Regions from separate parts of the Enterobacter chinensis genome, predicted to be linked through region 1. Evidence: predicted binding sites of a transcription regulator. Region 1 holds the regulator's gene; each other region holds the start of a gene.
What was found. The regulator PurR, encoded in region 1, represses purine synthesis genes. The targets are predictions, from matches to a motif close to CANGCAAACGTTTGCNTG.

Region 1 (5,991 bases):
TTCACTGACGATCCGGGACCAGTTATCGTCCGGAACGCTGACTTCTTCTATACACGATGAACTCATAGCTTCTCCATCACCCTACTGTGATCAGAACCTTAAAACAGCGTAGACGCTTTTTTTGGTTTGTGAGAAATCTCACGGTAAATACCGCGAGGCTAGTATCCGACGTAGAACAGAGGAAGGGAGATAACCCTTGCCGAAATGCCTTCCATGGTAAAACGGGAGCACTCCGGCTCCCGTTAACACTTAATATTTATCGTATTTAATCGAACCAAATTTAGTATAGGCCTCAAAATTTGGTGATTCAATAGAAAATTCTTAGCAACCTAATCACTGAAAATTAACATGATTTCTGGCGCGATTATGCATGTGACGTTTCAACCTGAGCGCGGTTATCCTGCTCACGCTGCGCGGAGGCCTGCATACGATAGCCCATCACCGCCAGCGCAACGGTTACCAGCATCACGCTGGTGGTGGTCAGGAGCGGCGTGGCAATCAGCGCGGAGACCACCAGGCTTGCCAGGAAGCACAATCCCAGCTGCAGGGTGTTTTGCAGCGCGGCGGCGCGGCCAGTCGCCTGCGGGAATGGACGGAGTGCCTGTGCCACCACAATCGGGTAAATCGCCCCGTTCGCGACGGCCATTACGCAGAATGGAATCAAAATTTCAGCCAGACCGGCGCCCGGAATAAAGCCAACGGCCCAGGTCCCGATGACGCTTAACGCATAGAGCACCAACAGCCATGGCAGCATCTGCTGACCTTCCCATTTTTGCAGTGCCGCGCGACAGCCGTACCCACCCACCAGGAACGCGATGGTTTGCGGAACATAGCTTAGACCGATGGCCGCCGGGCTGTATCCCATATCGTGCAGAATGAATGGCGAGCCGGTGAGCCACGCGAAGAAGCTCGCCGAGCAGGCGGCATAGATCAGGACATTGCCGCGATACGCTTTGGTGCTCAGCAGGGAGGTGAAGGTAATCGGGTTTGCGTCAGCATCCGCCTCTTTTTTATGCGCGGGTTTGAGGGCAAACGCGGGCAGCATCAGTACCAGCGTGATGGCAAACAGCGTGGCAAAAATGGCCTGCCAGTCAAAATGTGCGAGGATCCAGCTACCCAGCAGCGGAGCAAGGGCAGGTGAGAGACCCACGAGCGGCATTATGGTGGCGAAAATACGGTTTGTGCGGTTAGCCGGGTAGTAGTCGGTGACCAGCGCCTGCCAGGTCACGGCCGCGGCACAGACGCCCACAGCCTGAATAAAGCGCAGCACCAGCAGCCAGGTGGCGTCGCGTACCCATAACATCCCCAGGCAGCCAACGGCAAAAATGGCCAGACCCAGCAGTAATACTGGTTTACGACCAAAGCGATCCGAGAGTGGTCCCCAGAGCAGCTGTGCGAAAGCAAAACCGGCTAGGAACAAACTCAGGCTGGCGCTGATGGCCGCGGCAGGCGTTTGCAAATCTTCCTGCATAGCGGCGAAAGCCGGCAGGTACATATCGGTGGCCAAAAAGCCCAGCACGCTTAAGCCGCCGAGCCAGACTAAAAAACCTTTCCTGGGTTGCATTATTTTATTCTCCTTAAGGAGGCAGGTGTACGTTGGCGCTGAGTGTAGGGAGTGCAAAGCCGCTTGTGAAACGCTAATATTTGGCGGGTGCATTCAAAAATTTTGCAGGCAGAAAATGTGGTCAGATTATTCTCTTGAAGTAGTCGATGCTGTCGCGCGTAACGGCAGCTTTAGCGGTGCGGCGCAGGAGTTGCACCGCGTCCCTTCGGCTATCAGCTACACCGTGCGTCAGCTTGAGGAATGGCTGGCGGTTCCGCTGTTTGAACGGCGACATCGTGATGTGGAATTAACGCCCGCAGGCGCGTGGTTTTTAAAGGAAGGGCGTTCTGTTATCAAAAAAATGCAGATCACCCGTGAACAGTGTCAGCAGATCGCTAACGGCTGGCGAGGACATCTTTCCATCGCGGTGGATAACATCGTTAAGCCGGATCGCACCCGGCAAATGCTCGTCGATTTCTATCGTCATTTCTCTGATGTCGAGCTGCGGGTCTCGCAGGAGGTGTTCAACGGCGTCTGGGATGCGCTGGCGGACGGCAGGGCAGAGATGGCGATTGGCGCCACGCAGGCGATCCCGGTCGGGGGGCGGTACGCCTTCCGAGATATGGGCATGCTGAGCTGGAAGTGCGTGGTGGCAAGCGATCATCCATTGGCGGCGATGGAAGGGCCGTTGAGCGACGATACATTACGCAACTGGCCGTCTCTGGTGCTGGAGGATACCTCGCGTTCATTGCCCAAGCGTATCACCTGGCTGCTGGATAACCAGCGGAGGGTGGTGGCACCTGACTGGGAATCGTCGGCAACGTGCCTCAGTGCCGGACTGTGCGTCGCGATGGTGCCCGTTCATTTTGCGCGCCCCAGAATCGATACCGGAGAATGGGTTGAACTGACGTTGGAGAATCCATTCCCGGATGCGGCCTGCTGCCTCACCTGGCAGCAAAGTGACGTCTCGCCCGCCATGGCGTGGCTTCTGGATTATCTGGGAGACAGCGAAACGCTTAACCGGGAATGGTTACGGGAGCCAGCGTAGCTGGCCCCGTAGAGCGATTAACGACGGTAGTCGCGGAACGGACCATCCGCTACGGAACGGCGTTCGATAAGGCGCGGGTGAACTTCAATGGACTGCGACTCTTCACGTTTGTTGACGATCCTGTCCATCAGCATATTGAAGGCCGTTTCGCCCAGCGAATCTTTCGGCTGGTGAATGGTGGTCAACGCTGGCGTGAAGTAACGCGCGTTACGCACGTTGTCATACCCGATCACGGAAATATCCTGCGGTACGCGCAGACCCAGTTCATCGGCTGCGCAGAGCGCGCCCATGGCCATGATGTCACCTCCGCAGAAAACGGCGGTCGGACGGTGCTGCTGGGAGACGATCTGCTGCATTGCGCGGTAGCCCGATTCCGGCTCAAAGTCACCCTGCACGATCCAGTTTTCCGGCACGTTGATCAGCGCTTCTTCCATCGCTTTCATGAAACCGGCCAGACGGCCCGCGCCGGTGTTGCGCTCCAGCGGACCCGGGATCACGCCAATCTCGCGGTGACCGCGTTCGATCAGGTAACGACCGGCCATATAGCCGCCTTCAAAGGCGTTATCGATGACGGAATCGGTGAAGTCCGCGCGCGCTTCGCCCCAGTCCATCACCACCATCGGAATATGGCGATACTCTTCCAGCATCGACAGCACGGATTCCGGATACTCGGAACACATCACCAGCAGACCATCAACGCGCTTTTGCGCCATCATCGACAGGTAGGCGCGCTGTTTTTCAATGCTGTTCCACGCGTTGCCCAGAATCAGGGTATAGCCTTTCTGGAAGCAGTTTTTCTCTACCGCTTCAATGATTTCGGCAAAATAGGCCGCTTCACTGCTGGTTGCCAGCAATCCAATGGACTTGGTGTGATTAACCTTCAGGCTACGCGCAACGGCACTTGGCGAATAGTGCAGCTCTTTGATCGCTGCCCAGACGGCATTGCGCGTCTCTTCCGCTACGAAGCGGGTTTTGTTAATAACATGTGATACGGTTGTAGTGGAAACGTTTGCGCGTTTTGCTACGTCTTTAATTGTTGCCATTAAATGTCACTCCAGACCATATCCTAAGCTCCTGAAAAACTTGAAGGTAAACGTTTGCCTTCTCTCACCCTTATTTCGCAATGTTGAGTTGCGGCACGCCGGGAAAACGACACGGGACGTCAGGAGGGGGTCAATGGCCGGTACGCTAATAAATTTAGCGTGGAATTTTGTCCTATCTTGATGAAAAGGGGAAGAGGTAAAGTGGTTATCAGTTTAAATCCAGGAAGATTTTTGACGTAAACTGTGCAAAAATGAGCAGGCTCACTTTTCGTGGGGGGATTAAAAGGAGAAAAATTGATGAGTTCCGATCTGAAGTTTTCGCTGTTCACCACCATTATTGTGCTGGCTCTGATTGTCGCTGCTGGTCTGACGGCTGCGCTGCACTGATTTACGCGGAGGGAGAGCGTTCTCCCTCCCGATCGCCCCGATTGTTACTTCTCATGCAAAAATCTTTTGCCATTTTGTTAACTTCTCATTTTTTGTGATTGATGTCATGCTTTCTGCTTCTTTGTTCTGTGTCACCACATGACACGGCATCCGGAGTTGACGCATGAAAATCAATTTTCCCCTGCTGGCCCTGGCGATTGGCGCTTTTGGGATTGGCACCACTGAATTCTCCCCGATGGGGTTACTGCCTGTTATTGCCCGGGGTGTGGACGTTTCGATCCCTGCTGCAGGCATGTTAATCAGCGCCTACGCTATTGGCGTAATGGTAGGGGCGCCGCTGATGACGCTTCTGCTTTCGCACCGCGCGCGTCGCAATGCGCTGATTTTCCTGATGGCGATTTTCACCCTGGGCAACGTGCTTTCCGCCATTTCGCCGGACTACACCACACTGATGCTGTCACGCATTCTGACAAGCCTTAACCACGGCGCGTTCTTTGGGCTGGGGTCGGTTGTGGCGGCAAGCGTGGTACCAAAGCACAAGCAGGCGAGCGCCGTGGCGACTATGTTTATGGGCCTGACGATTGCCAACATTGGCGGGGTGCCGGCGGCAACCTGGCTGGGAGAAGTGATTGGCTGGCGTATGTCCTTCCTGGCGACGGCCGGGCTGGGCGTGCTCGCGATGGTGGCACTGTTCTTCTCCTTGCCGAAAGGCAGCGCGGGGGAACGTCCTGACGTGCGCCGGGAACTGTCGGTGCTGATGCGCCCACAGGTGCTCTCCGCGCTGCTCACCACCGTGCTGGGGGCTGGGGCGATGTTCACCCTTTACACCTATATTTCGCCGGTATTGCATGACATCACCCACGCGACGCCTCTTTTTGTCACCGCAATGCTGGTGCTGATTGGCGTGGGCTTCTCGATTGGCAACTATCTCGGTGGGAAATTTGCCGACCGTTCCGTGAGCGGGACGCTGAAGGGTTTCTTAACTCTGCTGATTGTCATCATGATCGCCATTCCATGGCTGGCACGTAATGAGTATGGGGCCGCCGTTGCGATGGTCGTATGGGGTGCCGCTACCTTTGCTGTGGTTCCGCCGCTGCAGATGCGCGTAATGCGCGTCGCGCATGAGGCGCCTGGCCTCTCTTCTTCGGTCAATATTGGTGCCTTCAACCTGGGTAATGCGCTCGGTGCCGCGGCCGGTGGGGCCGTGATTTCAGGGGGACTGGGGTACAGCTTTGTGCCGGTGATGGGGGCAATCATTGCCACGCTCGGCCTGCTGCTGGTGATGATGTCGGGTCGTAAACAGCCAGAAGCAGCCTGCGCTGCTGAATAAACCAAAAACGCAGAAGGGCGAACCCTTCTGCGTGTCTCTTACGCGGCGAAGTTTTTCGCCACAAAGTCCCAGTTAACCAGCGCCCAGAAGTGCTCCAGGTAGTTCGGGCGCGCGTTACGGTAATCAATGTAGTAAGCGTGTTCCCAAACGTCCACGGTCATCAGCGGCTTAGCGCTGGTGGTCAGCGGGGTACCCGCGTTAGAAGTGGAAACGATAGCCAGTTTGCCATCAGCCTCTTTTACCAGCCACGTCCAGCCAGAGCCGAAGTTCTTGATAGCGGCATCGGTGAACTTCGCTTTGAAATCTGCGAAGCTGCCAAATGCGGCGTTAATGGCGGTAGCCAGTTCACCGGCAGGTTCGCCACCGGCATTCGGTGCCAGGCAGTGCCAGTAGAAGGTGTGGTTCCACACCTGAGCCGCGTTGTTAAATACGCCACCCTCTGAGCTGCGGACGATCTCTTCCAGCGTTTTGCCTTCAAAATCGGTGCCCTTGATCAGGTTGTTCAGGTTGGTGACGTACGTCTGGTGATGCTTGCCGTAATGATATTCCAGGGTTTCCGCAGAAATGTGCGGTGCCAGGGCGTCTTTTGCATACGGTAGTGCAGGTAATTCGAACGACATTGCTTCTCTCCTTATTGTAT
Region 2 (5,991 bases), on a different contig from region 1:
GATCCTTCTGGTGTCCAGACATGAACAGTCAACCGGCCAGTAGCGGGCATATCCATCGCGGGCGTCTGTTCGACTGTGGGCGTCACGAGATCGCGCGGTGCAAGTATATCAAATACCGAGGAACCGTTTTTAATGCGCAGCATCCGTAACGACAAACGCACTGAATGGATACCACCGGTAATTAGCACCATTCCGATAAACTGCGATACCGTGCCATCATGTTCAGTGGGGTAAGGTAAAAACAGAAAAACAGAAAAAATAATTTGCCATACACCAGATAAAAGCGACCGCTGCCACTGTCTAAAGCGCACGACCAATGCAGAGGCAATGACAAAAAGCCCGGTGATGAAATAAGCCATGCCAAAAACAATCGCCAGTACCAGGTTACCGCTGTGGTGGCCCACCAGAATTAGCATGGCAATCAAAAAAAAGAGTCCGCCTTTAAAATAAAATATCCCACGCTGAGTACCACGGGCAGCTGAACCCATAAGCAGAGATACGACACTGTCAGTCAGCAGCAGCAGGCCAAACACGTGCAGCGGGAAATGACGCTCTCCCTGCAGACCATCGATAAAGATCGACAGGCCAAGACCCCCCCACACTATGCCTGAGAACATAAACACCGGGGCCGCTTTTCTGACAAAGGCCGCGCCAGCAAGTAAAAAAGCAATTTGCAACATAATTACTGTTTCCCTTTCGGTGCCGATTTATACAACCCGGGACGTGATTCAACCCAAAATCCGATAATGGCAGTAGCATCATTTGCCGTGACCAACAGCGTCCTGGTCTCAATCATATTCAACAACGTCTGGTCGTTCAGCTGCAGGGTAAAGCGAAAGGTGTCCGTTACGTCGTTACGCGCGACAACGGTCTGCCAGCGTGCCTGCAATTGCGATTTTTGCCCGTCATCAGGAATACAGGCCAGCAGTTCATCTCGGGTGCGAATGCAAGCAAGTTCGGTGCGCAGCGGGTAATCCGTATGGGGATTCCAGACAATCTGGCCTGAATCAGGATTGAGCGAATAGGCGATTTCCCGTGTTGCGGTCTCAACAGCGCCTGGCTGCATGCGTTTTAGCGCTCTGATAAAAACAATCAGCAGAGCCGCCCCCGAAAGATAACTCTGGGCCAGAATAATCGACTGTTCGGTATTCAGTCTGGCAATATAAAAAGGTCCAGTCTCATACCACGATGCCCCCATCACGACCATACTAAATAGAATGAATGCCACTGAGCCGGGCCGGTTGCCACACAGCACGGCGGCGATAGTTACCAGTACCAGCGGCACGCACGCCAGAGAGTAGGTCAGGGCAATATTTTCGACATTATCCGGCGTTCGCACGAAGATTAGAAACGTCACAACCAGAACGACAACGGACAAGAGATACGCCAGCCAGCCACGCCGGGGTTCGTTATAGCCGATCAACCCAACCAGCGCGGGTGTGGTGAACAGGGTGCCAGAAACGTTGGCGCTCCACCAAATCCATATTCCTTTTATCAACGGCGCGCCGTTATAAAAGCGGAGCCATAACACGCCCAGCATTGCCGCCAGCGCGCTAATAATGATGGTGGAAATAATCCATGTAACAACCTTATGCAGCTCATCATGGTGAGAGGAAAAATAACGAACGCACCATGCAATAGCCAGATCGTTTACCAGTGATATGCTCGCCAGCACCAGAGAGACTGTTAATTGATGATGGAAAGTCAGATCCAGCAATAAATGCGTAATAAAAAAGGCAATAAAAAGCAGCGTCCAACTTCGGCGGGGGGAAATAAGGAAAGCACTGACCGCCACTCCAGCGGGGAGCCATATAAAAGCGACCCGATTACCCGGGTCATCTATGGTTAAGGAGAGATATCCCAACAGGTAGTAGAGCATTCCCCACGTCAGCATTGTTAATGACCATATTTTTTGCTCACCTTTTAATGCCCTGTTTTGCATAATTATCTCCCACAAGCTTATCTGTCCCGTCATGCGTAATGAGGGGCGAAATGCCTAAATATGATCACCTCAATTGAATAGATTACAAAACAGTTGCGCTTCCTGCCCAGAAATGATCATCGACGGAACCTGACTGTATGTATTAACCGGCAGCAATACCCCTGCTGCAGATGACCCGGGCATTAGGGGGATTAATTTTTGGGCACTTTATCCCAGGAAAAATGGTTTCAATTGCCTATATGCCAGGACACACGCAAACGTTTTCGTTTATACTGCGCGCAACTTTTTCAGGGGGATTGTTATGATTCGTTTAGGAACCGCGCTGCGACCTGCAGCGACGCGAGTGATGCTGTTGGGATCGGGCGAACTGGGCAAAGAGGTCGCCATTGAGTGTCAACGTTTAGGCGTGGAAGTCATTGCCGTCGACCGTTACGCCGACGCACCCGCCATGCACGTCGCCCATCGTTCTTATGTGATTAACATGCTGGATGGCGAAGCCCTTCGCGAGCTGATTACGCGCGAGAAGCCGGATTTCGTTGTGCCGGAAATTGAAGCCATCGCCACCGATACGCTGATCGCCCTTGAACAGGAAGGTCAGCGCGTGGTGCCTTGCGCAAAAGCCGCAAAGCTGACCATGAACCGCGAAGGCATTCGTCGCCTGGCGGCGGAAGAGCTGGAATTGCCCACCTCGAGCTACCGTTTTGCTGGCGATAAAGCCGCATTCCTGCAGGCCGTCGATGAGATTGGCTATCCGTGCATCATTAAGCCGGTAATGAGCTCCTCCGGTAAGGGGCAGAGCTTCATTCGCGACAGCAGCACGCTGGACAAAGCGTGGGATTATGCCCAGCAGGGTGGCCGCGCCGGAGCCGGTCGCGTGATTGTCGAAGGCGTGGTGAAGTTTGATTTCGAGATCACCCTGCTGACGGTCAGCGCCGTTGACGGCGTCCATTTCTGTGACCCGATTGGCCACCGCCAGGAAGATGGCGATTACCGTGAATCCTGGCAGCCGCAGCAGATGAGCGCCCTTGCGCTGGAACGTGCGCAGGAGATCGCTCGTAAGACCGTCCTGGCGCTGGGCGGATATGGCCTCTTCGGCGTGGAGCTGTTTGTTTGCGGTGATGACGTGATTTTCAGCGAAGTCTCCCCTCGCCCGCATGACACCGGCATGGTCACGCTCATTTCGCAGGATCTTTCCGAATTCGCCCTGCACGTGCGCGCGTTCCTCGGCCTGCCCGTCGGCGGTATCCGCCAGTACGGTCCGGCCGCCTCAGCGGTGATCCTGCCGCAATTAACCAGCCAGAACGTCACGTTTGATAACGTCGACGCGGCGGTGGGTGCAGGGCTGCAGGTGCGTTTGTTCGGCAAGCCGGAAATCGACGGCTCCCGTCGACTTGGCGTGGCATTAGCCACCGGGGATAACGTGGACAATGCCGTGGCGAGAGCGAAAGCGGCCGCAGCGAGCGTAAAGGTAGCAGGATAAAAAAACGGGCCGTAAGGCCCGTTTTTCATACGGCGTATAACTTACTGCTTCGCGCCTTCAACCGCTTCACGAGCCAGTCTGGTGATACGATCCCAGTCGCCCGCTTCCAGCGCATCTGCAGGAACCAGCCATGAGCCACCGATGCACAGCACGCTTTTCAGCGCCAGGTAGTCACGGTAGTTAGCAGGAGAGATACCGCCCGTCGGGCAGAAACGCACCTGAGAGAATGGGCCCGCAATCGCCTGCAGCGCTTTGGTGCCGCCGTTCGCTTCCGCCGGGAAGAATTTGAACTCTTTCAGACCGTAGTCCATGCCCAGCATCAGTTCAGAGACGGTGCTGATACCCGGGATCAGCGGAATAGTGCCTTCGGTGGCGGCTTTCAGCAGCGGCTCGGTCAGGCCCGGGCTGATGGCAAACTGTGCGCCCGCTTCGGTCACTTCGGCCAGCTGCTGTGCATTAAGAACGGTACCCGCACCGATGATGGCATCCGGCACTTCTTTCGCAATGGCGCGAATAGCATCCATCGCGCAGGCGGTACGCAGGGTCACTTCCAGAACGCGAACGCCGCCCGCAACCAGCGCTTTCGCCATCGGTACAGCGTGCTCCAGCTTGTTTACCACGATAACCGGCACGACAGGGCCAGTGGTCAGGATTGCTTCTGCACTTGTTTTCCAGTTTTTCATCAGAGTCTTCTCTCGCCAGATCGTTAAAATCAAGTCGTCTTAAAACGTAATACAGGTTGCGCCCTGCTCAGCACCGGAGAGTTTCTCACGCAGCGCACCAAACATTTCGCGTCCAGTCCCCACGCGCGAGGCGCTCAGGTCAGGAATATGGGGTTTACGTGCTGCCAGCTCTGCGTCATCAACCAGCAGGGTTAACTCACCTGTCTGACCGTTAACGCGGATCATGTCACCGTCACGCACTTTCGCCAGCAGGCCGCCGTCGTAAGCTTCCGGCGTCACGTGGATGGCTGAAGGCACTTTACCGGATGCGCCAGAGAGGCGTCCATCGGTCACCAGCGCAATTTTGAAACGGCGGTCCAATAATACACCAAGTGGTGGCATAAGTTTATGTAATTCTGGCATCCCGTTGGCTTTTGGCCCCTGATGACGCACCACCACTACGCAGTCTTTGTCGAGAAGACCGGCGTCAAAGGCGGGTAATACGTCGTGCTGGCTTTCAAACACCACTGCCGGCGCTTCGATAATCTGGTTCTCTTCCGGTACGGCAGAGGTTTTCATCACCGCACGACCGAGGTTGCCGCTCAGCACTTTGGTGCCACCGTGAGGAGAGAAAGGTTTATCGATGGTGGCAATCACCTGCGCATCAAGAGAGACGCTTGCCCCATCACGCCAGTCCAGCTCGCCGTTGTTCAGCCACGGCTCCTGGGTATAGCGCTGCAGGCCAAAGCCCGCCACGGTGTTTACATCTTCATGCAGCAGACCGCCCTTCAGCAGCTCGCGCATCAGCAGCGGTACGCCGCCTGCAGCCTGGAAGTGGTTAATATCCGCCGGGCCGTTTGGATACAGGCGAGCCATCAGAGGTACCACGGAAGAGATCTCGGAGAAATCATCCCAGTTAATCAGAATACCTGCCGCACGCGCCATAGCCACCAGGTGCATGGTGTGGTTAGTTGACCCCCCGGTTGCCAGCAACGCGACGATACCGTTGACGATGACTTTCTCGTCAACCATTTTGCCCATAGGCATCCATTCGTTGCCGTTGCCGGTCAGACGCGTGACCTGACGGGCCGCGGCCTCGGTCAGCGCCTTGCGCAGCGGTGCATCCGGCTGGATAAAGGACGAGCCCGGAAGCTGCATCCCCATAAACTCCACGACCATCTGGTTTGTGTTAGCCGTACCGTAGAAAGTACAGGTACCCGGCGCATGGTAGGACGCGGCTTCCGCCTCCAGCAGCGCCTGGCGGTCTGCCTTCCCTTCCGCGTACAGCTGACGAATACGGACTTTTTCTTTGTTCGGCAGACCGCTTGCCATTGGGCCGGACGGCACGAAGATCGCAGGCAGATGACCAAACGACAGGGCTGCCATCACCAGGCCCGGGACAATCTTGTCACATACGCCGAGATACAGTGCGCCATCAAACATGTTATGCGACAGGCCCACCGCCGCAGACATGGCAATCACTTCGCGACTCAGCAGGGACAGCTCCATACCGTCCTGACCCTGCGTCACGCCGTCGCACATCGCGGGTACACCGCCCGCCACCTGGCCCACGGCATTCACGCTGTGCAGCGCTTTACGGATGATATCGGGATAAACCTCATAAGGCTGGTGCGCGGAAAGCATATCGTTATAGGAGGTAATGATGGCGATATTGTTACGCAACATGCTTTTCAAGGAGGCTTTATCATCGGGTTGGCAGGCGGCGAAACCGTGCGCCAGGTTACCGCAGGCCAGCTGCGAGCGATGTACGGTGTTGCTCTTTGCCTGTTCAATGCGGGCGAGGTAGGCCGAACGGGTCTCTTTCGAGCGCTCGATAATGCGCTTTGTTACGCGTAACAATGTCGGATTCATAAAAGCTCCTCTTATTTATCTGTCCGGGCTCGGGA
Region 3 (5,991 bases), on a different contig from region 1:
AATACCTGCCGGGCAACGGCCTGCGCTACAAGCGTAAAGGCGGCGGTTCACTGGGTGTGGATTACCACCTGACCACCGATCTGACCTGGGGCGCTGCGTGGAACTATACCCGTGCGGATATGCGTAACCCGGACAACGGCGACAGCAAAACCTACGACCAGAACATCCTCGGTACCGCGCTGAGCTGGACGCCGGATAACTGGACCTTCTCCGCAGGCGGCGGCTGGTATCAGAACTTCCTGACCACCAAAAAAGTGTCTGTTAACGACTACTTTGCGGGTGATGCGTGGGGTATTGAATACTTCGCAGGGTACAAATTCCCAATCGGTCAGTACGCGGTTAAATCCATCCAGCCTTACTTCATGGGCGACCGTATTGAGTACGTGAACGGCCGTAACTACCAGCGCATCGACAACGGCGTGGGTATCAGCTTCCAGCTGGATTACGGTTTCCGCGTGGATTACGAACACGTGTTCACCTCCAGCACCGACGACCTGGGCGACATGAACCTGGTGCGTCTGCGTTACGACTTCTAAGTCGTCATGTAGGGTGCGGTCTGATGCCCTCACCCTGACCCTCTCCCACGGGGAGAGGGAACAAACATTAAAAACGGCAACCCTGGTTGCCGTTTTGCTTTTAACTCGCCACCCGGCTTTCTTTTAGCGATTAAGCCAGTCAGCGACCTCGCCATACGTCCCGCGATACACAATCTTCTCCGCTTTCTTCTCCAGCTGATAGCCATACATCGGGTCGTAATAATCCTTCAGCAGCGGCGCAAGCCAGCTGAAGTGCGCGTCCGTGCTGCCAGAGCGTTGCTGTTCTGACAGCGCGGAATCTAACAGCGCGGTGAATTCTGCATACCGCTGCAGCCCCAGACGGCGGCGAATGGCGAACAGGCCGTGGTGCAGGTACTCGCTGTATTCTTTCCAGCCCGCTTCCTCGCCGTATGCGGCAGAAAAGTCGGCCCACATATGGTCGAAATACTCTTCGCGAAGGCGTTCAAGCCGAATTTCAAACGGATCCTCTACCACGACGATCGGGGCTTCAACCATGCGATCGCGCAGGCATTCCGGCAGATGGTTGGAGCCAATCATCCGACCTTCATCTTCGAGCACCCAGCGCGCGGCATCTTTTTTCAGCAGCTCGACCGCAAGGTGGTTTTCAAAGCTTGCCTGGGATAGCTGCGGTGTCAGCGTGCGCCCAAACGACGAACCGCGATGGTGCGCGAGTCCTTCCAGATCGATTCCCTGCGCGTGCTGCTTCACCAGCAGCGTTTTACCGTTTCCGGTACAGCCGCCGATAAGCACCATCGGTTTTTGCGACTGCTCAATGGTCACCTGTATCGCCGTCTGGCGCAGGGCCTTATAGCCCCCGCGGATCAGCGGGTAATCGACACCCGCCTCTTTTAGCCAGGCCTGGGAGATATGTGAGCGCTGGCCGCCGCGCGCGCAGCAGAGAAAGCCCTCAGGACGGGCAAGGCTGGCTTCGCGCCAGGCGTTGATGCGTGCCTCACGCGTATCGCCGTTCACCAGACTATGGCCGAGCGCCAGCGCGGCGTCCGGACCCTGGCGTTTATAGCAGGTGCCCACGGCGGCGCGTTCGTCGTCATTCATCAACGGCAGGTTCAGGGCGGCGGGCATCGCGCCCTGGGCAAATTCGATCGGCGCGCGAACGTCGATTAAAGGGGTATCAGACGCGAGGATCGCGCGATAATCCGTTCCATCGTTCATGGGTATTCCAGAAGAAAGCTAAGCAGCAATGGGCGGGAATTGTACGCCGGGGAAAGAGGAGGTCAACTCCCCGGCGGAGGGAGAACTAGTTAAGCTTTGATTGTGCCCAGACAATACCGCTCGCATATTCTGGCGGCAGGAGCGGGATCATGGCTTCCAGGGTGGCGCTCAGGCGATCCGTGTCGGTGTCGCTCAGGTTGAGGTGACCCACTTTACGACCCGCGCGAACCTCTTTGTCATACCAGTGCAGGTGCACCAGCGGCAGTTTCAGCCAGTCGTAGTTCAGATCGGTGCCGATCAGGTTGATCATCACCGACGGGCTGTTCACCACCGGCTGCGGCAGCGGCAGGTCGGTGATGGCGCGCAGATGCAGTTCGAACTGGCTGATGGACGCACCGTTTTGCGTCCAGTGGCCGCTGTTGTGCACGCGCGGCGCAAGTTCGTTGATCAGCAGACCGGACGGGGTGATAAAACACTCCATCGCCATCACACCAACATAGCCCAGCTCGTGCATGATGGCAGAGAGCATATCTTCCGCCTGCGCCTGCTGGTCGGCATTGGCGTGCGGGAAGGCCACGCTGGTGCGCAGGATACCGTCCTGATGCAGGTTATGCGTCAGAGGGTAAAACACCGTGCGGCCATCGTGCCCGCGCGCGCCAACCAGCGACACTTCGCCGCTGAAGTTGATGCCCTGCTCAACGATGCACTCGCCGTAGCAATCATCCGGCAGCTCGGCGGTGTCGTTCGCGCGCAGACGCCACTGGCCGCGGCCGTCGTAGCCGCCCACGCGGCGCTTCACGATTGCCAGGTCGCCCAGCATCGCGAAGACGTCATTCCACTCGCTTTTATCGGACAGAAGCTGCCACGGTGCGGTCGCGAGGCCGAGCTTGTCGAACAGCTGCTTTTGCGTCAGGCGGTCGGCAATGATCGGGAACACATCGCGGTTAACAAAGGCGTTGTGACGCGCCAGCTCGCGCGTCAGGGCCGTCTCCGGCCAGCGTTCGATCTCGGCGGTAATCACGCTCTGGTGGAACGGTACGGCTTCAGGTTCGGCATCCAGCCCGACGGGCCAGACGGAAATACCCAGCGGTTCACCGGCCTGGCGCAGCATGCGGCCTAACTGGCCGTTACCGAGGACGCAAACCTGCTTCATGCCGCACCCCGCGGGTCCGGATTGTCCAGCACCTCGTCGGTCTGGGCTTTACGCCAGTCCGCCAGGCGCTGATGTAACGCTTTATCGTGGCTCGCCAGGATCTGCGCGGCCAGCAGGGCGGCGTTTGCGGCACCCGCTTTACCAATCGCCAGCGTGCCGACAGGAATACCGCGCGGCATCTGGACGATGGAATAGAGGCTATCAACACCGCTTAACGCGGCGCTTTGTACCGGAACGCCGAGAACCGGCACCAGCGTTTTGGCGGCAATCATGCCTGGCAGATGTGCTGCGCCGCCCGCACCGGCAATGATCACCTCATAACCGTTCTCTTCGGCACTTTCGGCGAAGCTGAACAGTTTGTCTGGTGTACGGTGCGCGGAGACCACTTCAACGTGGTGCGGAACATTCAGGATTTCAAAGATTTCGGCGGCGAACTGCATGGTAGCCCAGTCGCTTTTGGACCCCATCACGATGGCGACACGCGCCGGATTATTGCGGGAAGACATGCGTCTTAAAACTCCTGTGGTGCGAAACACACTGCTTTCGAGGGCACAGAGAATAGCATGTTATACGGGCAAGGAAAACGGTTGCGCGGTTAAAAGGTGAGCCGTTGTTGCCATCCATTCATAACAAAACAGACCGCATTCTGGCGGTCTGTTTTCGTCGTTCGGCAATCATTATTTAGTCAGTTCTGCGGTCATGTGCACGCGGTTGTTGAACTGTGCGCTGGTGATTTTGTAAGACGCGCCTTGTTCAGCGGCCTGTGCAGCAATTTTCGCTTCTGCGCGGTCAAGGGTTGAACCGGTTGCGCTCACGCTCTGAGCGAAAGAACCGAAAGAAACCAGAGAAAGAGCGGCAACTGCAACGAAAGTTTTGATGGATTTCATGGTCGTATTCCTTAAGTAATTTATCTGGGATAGGGCGTGTTGCCCTGATGTGATAAATAATAGACCGACCACGGACTGATTAAAATCAAAACAATTTGCCGATATCATTCAGTAAATTTGAATAAGTGTTGCGAGGGAGGATTAAAACGGAAAAGCGATCAGCTCTACGCCCTCAGGCGTGACTTTGACCATGGATCCTTCGCTGTGCCAGGCACCCAATACTACGCGGTGTGCGGGCTGGCCGTTGGCGATAAGGGAATGCACGTCAGGACGATGGGTATGGCCGTGGATCAACCACTGGACGCGATGCTTTTCCATCACGCTGACGACCGCCTGTGGGTTAACGTCCATGATGGTCATGGATTTGCTGCTGTTGGCGGCTTTACTGCCCGCGCGCATTCTGGCGGCGATTCGGTTGCGAATAAACAGCGGCAGAGCAAGGAACAGCGTTTGTATCCACGGGGTGTGGACTTTGGCGCGAAACGCCAGGTAGCCGGTATCGTCGGTGCAGAGCGTATCGCCGTGCATGATCAGCACCTTTCGGCCGTAGAGGTCGAGCACCTGTTCTTCCGGCAGCAGCGTCATACCGCTTTCGCGGGCGTAGCGCTTGCCGAGCAGGAAATCTCTGTTGCCGTGAATGAAGTAGCAGGGGACGCCAGACTCAACCAGCGCTTTTATGGCCGCAGCCATTTCACGGTGCAGCGGGTTAGGGTCGTCGTCGCCAATCCAGGCTTCAAAGAGATCGCCCAGGATGTACAGCGCGTCGGCGCTTTTCGCTTCACCGCGTAAAAAACGCAGAAAACCGGCGACGATCGCCGGTTCTTCTGTTTGCAGATGCAGATCTGCAATAAAGAGTGTCGCCACGAATTACTCGCTGACGGTCACGCTTGTAATCACAACGTCTTCTTTCGGAACGTCCTGGTGCATACCGCTGCGGCCAGTAGAAACGGCTTTGATCTTGTCAACCACGTCCATACCTTCAACCACTTCTGCGAATACGCAGTAGCCCCAGCCCTGCAGGCTTTCGCCAGAGAAGTTCAGGAAGTCGTTATCAGCCACGTTGATGAAGAACTGCGCGGTCGCGGAGTGAGGCGCCTGAGTACGGGCCATCGCCAGCGTGCCACGGGTGTTTTTCAGGCCGTTGTTCGCTTCGTTTTTGATCGCTTCTTTGGTTTCTTTCTGGTTCATGCCAGGTTCAAAACCGCCGCCCTGGATCATAAAGCCGTTGATCACACGGTGGAAGATGGTGTTGTTGTAGAAACCTTCGCGGCAGTAGTCCAGGAAGTTTTTAACTGTTTCAGGCGCTTTGTCATCAAAGGTTTTGATTACGATATCGCCATGATTAGTGTGGAAAGTAACCATTTTTGCATCCTGTTCCGTTATTGTGGTACATCGACCCGCGTTCGGGTCATATATAGGGGCTTGTTATAGCATAACCACAGGATGCGATCACCTTGCATTGTGTGCTGCTTCGGGTTTGAATTACGGGTAGAATACCCGGTTTTCAACCACACACGTGTTTACATGGAATCTTCGATGTTAAAAATCTTTAATACAATGACGCGCCAAAAAGAGGAATTTAAACCTATTCATGCCGGGGAAGTCGGCATGTACGTGTGTGGTATTACGGTTTACGATCTCTGTCACATTGGCCATGGCCGTACTTTTGTTGCCTTCGACGTGGTTTCGCGCTACCTGCGTTTTCTGGGCTATACCCTGAAATACGTGCGTAATATCACCGACATCGACGATAAAATTATTAAGCGCGCTAATGAGAACGGCGAAAGCTTTGTTGCGCTGGTCGATCGTATGATCGTGGAGATGCACAAAGATTTCGACGCCTTAAATATTCAGCGCCCGGACAGCGAGCCACGTGCGACCCACCATATTCACGAAATTATCGAGATCACGGAAAAGCTGATCGCGCGCGGTCACGCCTATGTGGCGGACAACGGTGACGTGATGTTCTCGGTGCCGACCGATCCCACCTACGGTTCTCTTTCCCGTCAGGACCTGGACCAGCTCCAGGCCGGCGCGCGCGTTGACGTGGTCGACGTAAAGCGCAACCCGATGGACTTCGTGCTCTGGAAAATGTCCAAAGAGGGCGAACCAAGCTGGCCATCCCCGTGGGGCGAAGGCCGCCCGGGCTGGCACATTGAATGTTCGGCGATGAACTGCAAACAGCTGGGCAAGCACTTTGACATCCACGGCGGCGGTTCGG

Region 2: the regulator PurR is predicted to act here: its motif matches at 2,193-2,210, upstream of purT (formate-dependent phosphoribosylglycinamide formyltransferase).
Region 3: the regulator PurR is predicted to act here: its motif matches at 3,460-3,477, upstream of purE (5-(carboxyamino)imidazole ribonucleotide mutase).

The regions. Positions count from the first base shown of each region.
Region 1 covers NZ_JARDVI010000001.1:244,091-250,081, forward strand. The annotation lists gene cfa (cyclopropane fatty acyl phospholipid synthase) at 1-66, opposite strand, end outside; gene punC (purine nucleoside transporter PunC) at 365-1,564, opposite strand; gene punR (DNA-binding transcriptional activator PunR) at 1,680-2,591, shown strand; gene purR (HTH-type transcriptional repressor PurR) at 2,609-3,634, opposite strand; gene cydH (cytochrome bd-I oxidase subunit CydH) at 3,932-4,021, shown strand; gene PYW49_RS01285 (MFS transporter) at 4,185-5,351, shown strand; gene sodB (superoxide dismutase [Fe]) at 5,390-5,971, opposite strand.
Region 2 covers NZ_JARDVI010000006.1:112,616-118,606, forward strand. The annotation lists gene PYW49_RS17965 (MipA/OmpV family protein) at 1-680, opposite strand, end outside; gene PYW49_RS17970 (MASE1 domain-containing protein) at 683-1,942, opposite strand; gene purT (formate-dependent phosphoribosylglycinamide formyltransferase) at 2,244-3,422, shown strand; gene kdgA (bifunctional 4-hydroxy-2-oxoglutarate aldolase/2-dehydro-3-deoxy-phosphogluconate aldolase) at 3,464-4,105, opposite strand; gene edd (phosphogluconate dehydratase) at 4,145-5,956, opposite strand.
Region 3 covers NZ_JARDVI010000002.1:655,131-661,121, reverse strand. The annotation lists gene PYW49_RS08120 (porin) at 1-536, shown strand, start outside; gene mnmH (tRNA 2-selenouridine(34) synthase MnmH) at 660-1,730, opposite strand; gene purK (5-(carboxyamino)imidazole ribonucleotide synthase) at 1,816-2,883, opposite strand; gene purE (5-(carboxyamino)imidazole ribonucleotide mutase) at 2,880-3,389, opposite strand; gene PYW49_RS08100 (YdgH/BhsA/McbA-like domain containing protein) at 3,561-3,770, opposite strand; gene lpxH (UDP-2,3-diacylglucosamine diphosphatase) at 3,912-4,634, opposite strand; gene ppiB (peptidylprolyl isomerase B) at 4,638-5,132, opposite strand; gene cysS (cysteine--tRNA ligase) at 5,307-5,991, shown strand, end outside.